DNA from 2 places in the Paenibacillus ihbetae genome. Region 2 is predicted to be linked to the other one. Evidence: predicted binding sites of a transcription regulator. Region 2 holds the regulator's gene; the other holds the start of a gene.

What was found. Region 2 encodes Rex, which represses fermentation and respiration genes when NADH is low (regulators of the CRP and FNR family bind a similar motif). Its sites were predicted from a motif close to TTGTGAAATATTTCACAA; they were not measured.
Region 1: BBD41_RS02210 (nitrate/nitrite transporter) is a predicted target of Rex. The motif match lies at 1,792-1,809, and genes of this name have one in related genera.

Annotation. Positions count from the first base shown of each region.
Region 1 is NZ_CP016809.1:511,922-516,108, forward strand. It holds gene BBD41_RS02205 (YwiC-like family protein) at 1-79, opposite strand, end outside; gene BBD41_RS02210 (nitrate/nitrite transporter) at 205-1,728, opposite strand; gene BBD41_RS02215 (response regulator transcription factor) at 1,898-2,545, opposite strand; gene BBD41_RS02220 (sensor histidine kinase) at 2,542-3,621, opposite strand; gene BBD41_RS02225 (GAF domain-containing protein) at 3,618-4,088, opposite strand; gene narI (respiratory nitrate reductase subunit gamma) at 4,139-4,187, opposite strand, start outside.
Region 2 is NZ_CP016809.1:862,744-866,930, forward strand. It holds gene BBD41_RS03925 (cell wall elongation regulator TseB-like domain-containing protein) at 1-53, opposite strand, end outside; gene BBD41_RS03930 (amidohydrolase) at 81-1,379, opposite strand; gene BBD41_RS03935 (redox-sensing transcriptional repressor Rex) at 1,357-2,019, opposite strand; gene dinG (ATP-dependent DNA helicase DinG) at 2,089-4,187, opposite strand, start outside.

The DNA.
Region 1 (4,187 bases), 350 kb from region 2:
CCATTCCGATCATATAGGGTACGATGAGCATCGCCCATCCTCCGTGTTCCCGCGGTATAACGATCTTCGATCGGTTCATCCTTCTCCCCTGCACTTTCAAAGTGGAATGTCGTTCCGGACCCCTGGCACCAGAACTTGAAGACACTTCCTGTAATCTTATTTCTCCAAACCCTTTGCTTTACCGCAGCTTCGACACTCCAGCCCTTATGTTGTCCCCGCCTTTGCTCGTTCCGCTGCCGCTTGTGCCGTAATGTCGCTGAATGTGCCGACATAATGAATAATGTCCCCCGTTTCGTCCTTTACGGCATTGATCGTAAGCAGCTCGAGATACTCTTCCCCGTTCTTTCTGCGGTTCCAAATTTCACCTTGCCAGCTCCCCCGCTCTGCAATTTCCGTCCACATCCCGGTATAGAAGGCCTTGGATTGCCGCCCGGATTTCAGGATGCTCGGATTTCTCCCGATCACCTCTTCCTCGGTATATCCGGTCAGCGCAGTGAATGCCGGATTGACCGCATGGATTCTTCCATTGGCATCCGTGACCAGAATGCCTTGCCCGGTCGAGTTAAACACCTTCGAGGAAACCGAGAGTTTGTCCTGGAAATACATCCAGACGACAATGATGAAGCTGGCAAGGGCCACTTGGGACAAAGCCATGAATCCGATCGCGTACTGACCTGTAACCGAATGGATGAACGACAGCATGAGCGGCGGAAAAAAACCGCCGAGACCTCCCATCATGGACACGATGCCGTTTACGATCCCGGCCTGCTTGTTGAAATACAGCGGAACCAGCTTGAAGATGATTCCGTTTCCCAGCCCGGCACCGACCGCAATCGTTAGACAACCGACGGTATATAATCCGATCGACGGGGAGAATGCCAACAGGATCGCGGCGCCCGTAAGTCCGATAAACACGCCCATCAGCAGGAACAGCGGTTTGAATTTGTCGGCGAGAAAGCCGCCGATGGGCCGCATCAATGTAGCAAGCAGGATGAATCCTGCCGTCCGCAGCCCGGCATCCACCTTGGCGAGCTCGAAATGCGTGACCAAGAAGTTCGGCAGGTAGACGGTAAAGGCGACAAATGAACCGAAGGTAATAAAATAAAAGAGCGAGAAATACCACAGCTTATCGTTCTTGTACACGCCTCGAATCTGTTCCAAGATCGGCGTCCGAACCTTGATTTCCTTGCGGTCGCCCAAGAACGCGTTCAATCCCGCGAAGATCAGCAGCAGGACCAGATACAGCTGCACCGTTCTCGACCAGCCGATCTGCGTGGCAATCACCGGCGTTGCAAATGTCGTCACGGCCGTGCCCAGGTTCCCCATGCCGTAAATGCCGTTCACCAGCCCAAGCTTTTCTTTGGCATAATACTTCGGAAGCGAGGTGACGCCGACGGAAAACACAGCGCCCCCGATGCCGAGAAACAGTCCTCCAATGACAAGATGCGTAAACGTGGTGGCCGTGCTGATCAGATATACCGGAAATAAAAGCGCGATAAAGCTGAACATGAATACCACTCTTGCCCCGACGACATTCGCATAATAGCCGAGCGGAATGCGCAGCACGGAGCCCAGCACCACCGGGATGGCGGTCAGGATGGCAACGCGGCCGTCCGGAACCGCAATATCCTCGCGGATAAACGGCAGCAGCGCGGATATGATCACCCATACCATAAAACCGAGCACCAGATTCATCGTTTGCAGCGGCAGCTGCACTTTTTTGATCATCCCCATCACCTTTTCTCTCGAAAAATGAATGGCTTTCTTATCATGGATCCCCAATCCCATTGTAAGTGCATGTATTCACAAAGATAATAGGGAAGTTCCCTTAACCTTGGCAAGGAACTTCCCTATTCATAAGCATATGGTTTCCCTCGACAGCTAATGGCGAGACGGATCAGAAATCCAGCAGCTTCTTCTTAAGCGCATATTCAACCAGCTGAGGCCGGCTCTTCAAGTTGAGCTTCTCCATAATTTTAGCTTTGTGCGCTTCAACCGTCTTCACGGACACATACAGCATCTCCGCAATCTCTTTATTCCCGTATCCCTTGGCAATCAATGGCAAGATCTCGAGCTCCCGCTGCGAAAGACTGCTGAGCGGATCTTGCTCGGGGCTTTCGCTGTCCTTCTTGATAAATTCCCGCACCAGGGAGGTGGCCATCTGCGGATGAATGTACGTGCCTCCGGCGTAAACCATCCGTATGGCGGAGATCAGCTCATCATCCGGCGCGTTCTTGAGCACATAGCCGGACGCTCCGTTCTTCAACACATGAAACAAATAATCCTCGTCGTCATACATGGTCAACACGATAATCTTGGTGCCCGGATAATCGGCACTGATTTTGCCGGTAGCAATAAGTCCGCTTTCGCCAGGGGGCATGCTCAGGTCCATCAGCAGCACATCCGGCCTATGTTTGGCTACCATCGCGTATGCCTCCAGTCCGTCCGCAGCCGTTGCTACAACCTCCATATCCTCCTGATAGTTGAGAATCATCGAGAACCCGCTGCGGACGACGGCATGGTCGTCGGCAATGACAATCTTCATGAACGGTCCCCCTCCTGGATTACATCTTGAGACAGCGGTATACGGAGCTGCACCGTTGTCCCTGCGCCGACCGCCGAAGCCAGCGTGAACTGCCCGCCGACCAGCTCCGCCCGCTCCCGCATGCCGTACAATCCGAGCCCGGTCCCTTGCGCCTCGTTAATAAACATATTAAAGCCGACACCTTCATCCCGCACGGTCAGCTGAAGGACCCCATTCTCCTCCCACAGCCGCACATGAACCTCATCCAGCCCGGAATACTTCAGCGCATTCAGCACGGCCTCCTGGCAAACCCGGTAAACGACGGTTTCAATTTCGTTGCTGTACCGGGCTGCCGCAAGCTCGGCGGAAAAATGCACAAGCAGCCCATAATTCTTCTCCATCCATTTAAAATGCGAGCGAAAGGCAGCCTCGAGACCCAGATCGTCCAGCGATGCAGGACGAAGCTCTACCGATAAATGCCGGATATCATCCAGCAGCCGGGTCAAGGACTGCTCCGTCTGCTGAATTTTGTTGAGCACATCATCGTTAACGTTCATGTATTTCAGCACCCGCAAATCCACCAAGGAGCTGAGAAGCTCCTGGGCGACGCTGTCATGCAGCTCGCGGGAAATCCGCTTGCGTTCATCCTCCTGCGCTTTGATCACATATTTCAGCATATGATTACGCTGCAGCATTTCCTGCGTCTTCTGCTGCTTGGTAAGATCCAGCAGCATCAGTACCCGGATACCTTGTTCTTCGTCGATCGTATGATAGCTTGCCGCGAACGGGACGACGCCCTCGTCCCTTGTCCTTAGGTATACTTGAAAGGAAGAGAACTCTCCCTTAGGGTAATCCAAATAGCACCGGGCGCAGGACATCAGCTCCTGTTCATCCGTGTATCCCTCGCAGGTTTGACAGAACGAATCGTCAATCCCCGACTGAATCCGCTCGATCACATCGACCTCCAGAATCCGCTCTGCAGCCGGATTCATGCCGACAACGCCGCCTTTTTGATCCATGAAGAAGATGGCTTCCGTACCCTTGCGGTACAGCTTATCGAGCAGTTCGCTCAATCGATCTCCGGTCATGGTAATCAAGCCTGCGACACCTCCCTGATCCGAAAAGCTCCGAACGTCGCCCCGAGCTGCTCCCGGAAATCGGTAAAAACCGCCGGATTCATTCGGTTCTCCTCCCGGAACCCGGCCAGCAAAACGCCCATTACCCGGGCCTCCACCCACAGCGGAAGGGCCCCCAGACTCTTGAGCTTCTCGGCGGCAATGATCGGAAAATTAAATAAGTCGCGTGCACCAATATCGGCGTTAACGTTTTGAATGAGCATCGATTTTCCGGTCTTGAACACAATTCCGGCGACGCCTTTGCCCGAATGGAGCACGATCCGTTTAAACCGCTCATTGTGATTGCCTGAAGCATACTGCCACGTCAGCACAAACCGGTCTTCGGCAGGCTGGACGAGCGCTAGCGACACGAAATCGAATTGAAACCGATCCCGCAGCCTATCGATTTCCAGCTGATAATCATAGCCAGACTGTTCTATTACCGTCATAGCCCTAACTCCTCTGATGTAGAAAAGAAGGCCGCAAAGCCTTCTCTCGTCTACGATTCATATTTACGGTGCTTTCTATAAAGGATATATCTTCTTCCG
Region 2 (4,187 bases):
GCCAGCAGCAGCCCGGATATACTAAGCAGTATCCACTTTGTTCTCTTTTTCAAACCGTCTGATCCTCCCCTTAATCTGCCCTAAAGGGTCGAAAGACGCTCGAATGAACGCTGGGCTTCACGGCGGATCCGTTCCTCATCCAGCGTGAGGCAGGAGCCGTGCTTAACAACCTGCTTGCCGTCAACCCATACATGCTCCACATCCTTGGCGGATGCCGAGTAAATCGAATGCGAAATGTAATCCGTGCGCGGCAGGAAATGCGCTTGATCGGTATTCAGCGCGATCATGTCGGCCTTCATCCCGACGGCCAGTCTGCCTACGTTATCAAGAAATGCCGATTTCGCTCCATACTCGGTTCCCATTCGAAGCGCTTCGGCTGCCGGAACGGCTGTCGGATCGCCGCTGACGCCCTTGTGGATAAGAGCGGCCAGACGCATCTCTTCGAACATGTCCAGGTTGTTATTGCTCGCTGGTCCATCGGTTCCCAGGGACACCGTCACGCCTGCTTTCAACAGCTCGGGCACGCGCGCAACCCCGCTGGCGAGCTTCAGGTTGCTGCCCGGGTTATGGGATACCGCCACCTGATGCTTAGCCAAGATCTCAATCTCTTCATCCGTCAAATGCACCGCATGCGCAACGAGCGCCGGACGCGAGAACACGCCAAGCTTCTCCAGATGGGCCACCGGGCGCAGTCCATAGTCATTCACATTCTGCTGCACTTCGGCTGCCGTTTCGGACATGTGGGTATGGATCGGCAGATTCAAATCATGCGCCGCTTGAACGAATTTCTCGATAAAGTCCGGCGGGCATGTGTAAGGCGCATGCGGCGAAATCATCGTCGTGATCCGCCCCTCCGCCTGACCGTGCCAGTCTTTCGCAAAAGCAACCGCTTCATCCAGCTTCTGCTTCTGCACTTCTGGCGGGCATAAGCCGATGACGCCTCTCGTCAGAACTCCCCGCATGCCGGAGTCTTGGACAACCTTCGCTACCTGATCCATATGGTCATACATGTCAACGAAGGTTGTCGTACCGCCCTTCAGCATCTCCAGCACCGAGAGCGAAGTGCCCCAATAGACATCGTCTGCCGTAAACTTCGCTTCCATCGGCCACATCTTCTCCTGCAGCCAAACTTGCAGCGCCAGATCGTCGCCAAAGCCGCGGAGCAGCGACATGGCTGCATGCCCATGCGTGTTGACGAGCCCCGGAAGGAATAACAGATGCGTCCCGTCCATCACCCGGGTTTCGGCATCGACCTGAGGCTCTTCTTCCCCCAGATACGTGATGCGGTCGTCCTCCACAACCATATACCCGCGGATAACCGGTTGTCCTTCCTGAAGCACGGCAAATGTTCCGTTCTTAACCATCCACTTCGTTGTCATGCTGTGCATCCTCCTTCCCATTGTCCAAATAGTAAGCCAGGCTTTGCAGATCCGTCGTAAAATCCGCGGTATGAATGCGGATGTGGGACGGTGCCTTCAAAATCGTCGGGGCAAAATTCAAAATCGCCTCGATTCCGGCATTGATCAGCTGATTGGCTACGTTCTGCGCTTCAAAGTCCGGAACCGTAATAATCCCGATTCGAATGCCGTATTCCTGGACCGTCTGGTCCAGCTCTTCCATCGGCTGCACCGTCAAATTATTGATCTTAAGCCCGATCTTCGGAGGATACGAGTCGAAAATCGCCACAATCTTCATATTATCCTTCAGAAATGCGTTGTAGTTGGATAGCGCATGTCCGAGATTGCCCGCACCGACCAGCGCAACGTTGATCTTCTGGTCCAGCTTCAGGATTTGGCGGATTTTCTCAATGAGATAGGAGACATCATAACCGATGCCCTTCCGGCCGAAATCACCGAAATAGGCCAAATCCTTACGGATTTGGGCCGGATTCAGGTCGAGCTTCTGCCCAAGCTCCTGTGAGGAGACGGTGGACACCTCCCGCTTATGAAGCTCATTCAAATAGCGCAAATAGACTGGCAATCTGCGGACGACGGCCTCTGAAATTTTATCCGATTTCATGCATGCTCCCCCTATTAATAGGATGATAGTTCATCGCTTCCAATGTAATAACCCTGCTCCCCTCGAGGTTCACTCTTTTTCATTTTCCCTTTCCTGGAGCCACTGCGCAATACGAGGGACGATCCCCTCGGTCGGCATATGCTCCATCTTCGGTCCGGGCAGGGAATACAAGAAGTATTTTCCATAATATGATTCGATCACCCGCGTATCGTAGACAATCACGATCCCCTTATCGTGGGCAGTCCGAACAAGCCGCCCGAAGCCCTGCTTGAAGCGGATGACCGCTTGCGGCACCGAAAGCTTCATGAACGGATTCTTCTTCTGCTGCTGCAGCAGCTCGCTCTTCGCCTCGACCAGCGGATGGTTGGGCGGCTGGAACGGCAGCCGGACAATCGCCAGGCAGGTCAGCGCTTCTCCGGGAATGTCAACGCCCTCCCAGAAGGAGCTGGTCCCCAGCAGAACTGAGGCGCTGCTATCCTGGAACCGGCGAATCAGCTTCGTACGGCTCGTTCCATCCATTCCCTGGCCAAGCACCGTAATATCGCTGGCAGCCAGCGCTTCCTTAAGCGGCTCATGCACCTGGCGGAGCATCCGATAGGACGTAAACAGGACGAGCATACGACCATGGGTCGCTATTGCCGCTTCGGAGAGCGACTTCACGAGCGTGTTTACAAATACCGCATCCCCCACAGACCCCTTCACGCTAGGAAAATCCCGCGGAATGACAAGCAGCGCCTGCTCCCTGTAATTGAACGGGGAGGGCAGCTGAACCGTGTTCAGATTTCCTGCGTCCGCCGCTTCCTGGAGCCCTAAATTGTCGATCATGAATTGAAACGATTTATCGACCGACAGCGTCGCCGATGTGAGAATCACGCTCCGCTTCTTGTCAAAAAACAATTCCTTCAAATGCTTGCTGACATCAACGGGCACGGCGTAGAGCTGCAGCGACTTGCTGCGGAAATTGCCGTTGGCCTCCATCCAGTACACGGTGCCTTCGTCGTTCAAAGCCATGAAGGACCGCAAATCCTCGCGGTGCGCAGCCAGATCCTTAAACAAGCCCGACAGGTCCGTCAGCAGGCTGTCCGCACTGTAATCGTCCAGCTCTTCCTTTATTTCGGCGACGAGCTTGTCTCCCTTGCGCACGACATCTCCCAGCGTAACGTGAATCTGCTGTTCCAGCTCGGCGAGCGTTCCCCAATCCTTCGGCTTCTTCGCAGGCGAGAGCCGCAGCGAATACTGCCCGGCATCTCCCGGCGAAGCGTCGCCGCGTTCCGGGAGCAGGCCGAACAGCTGGTCGCTGAGGCGGTCCCAAGTTTCTTTCACCGTGATCAGATCAGGATAGATCCGGTCGATGACCGCCGACCATTCCCCGGATTTCTCATGCGGAGAAGCCTGCAGCAGCTGCCGCAGCGCAGGGAGCTGCCCGCTTCGGCTGTCCTTGTACAGACGGGTCAATGTATGAACCACCGTAAAATATTTCATCTGCAGCCCGAGATGCTTGCCTGCCACATCCTCCAAGTGATGGGCTTCGTCGATGACGAGCCGTTCATAGCTCGGAAGCAGCTGGTGGTTCGCTTTTACGTCGGTAAACAGCTTGGAGTGATTCGTGATCACGACATCCGCAATGCCGGCCTCATGCTTCGCCCGATGGTAGTAGCACTTGCGGAACCAGGGGCAGCTGCGTCCAAGGCATGAATCGGAATCGCTGGCGATCGTTTCCCAGAAATCGCCCCCGCGGCCGCCGAGATTCAGCTCCTCGTCGTCGCCGCTTTCGGTTTGCGTGAGCCACACCAGCATCTGGGCCGCCGTGATGACGTCCTCCTTCGGCGAATGAAAATCTCTCCTATTTATTTTATGTTCAAATTTTCTCAAACACAAATAATGACCTCTTCCCTTAAAAATGGCTGCTTTAAAAGGGAATGGCACTACCTGGGTAAGCAGAGGTATGTCCCGGTCTCGAAGCTGCTCCTGCAGGTTGATCGTATGCGTGCTGACCATCACCTTCTGCTCCTGCTTGACGCTTTGGTAAATGGACGGAAGCAGGTATCCAAGCGATTTGCCCGTTCCGGTGCCGGCTTCGATCAACAGATGCTTGTCTTCTTCAAGAGCCTGCATCACTTCCTGGAACATCATGTCCTGCGCATCCCGGCTCTCATATTGCGGAAGCA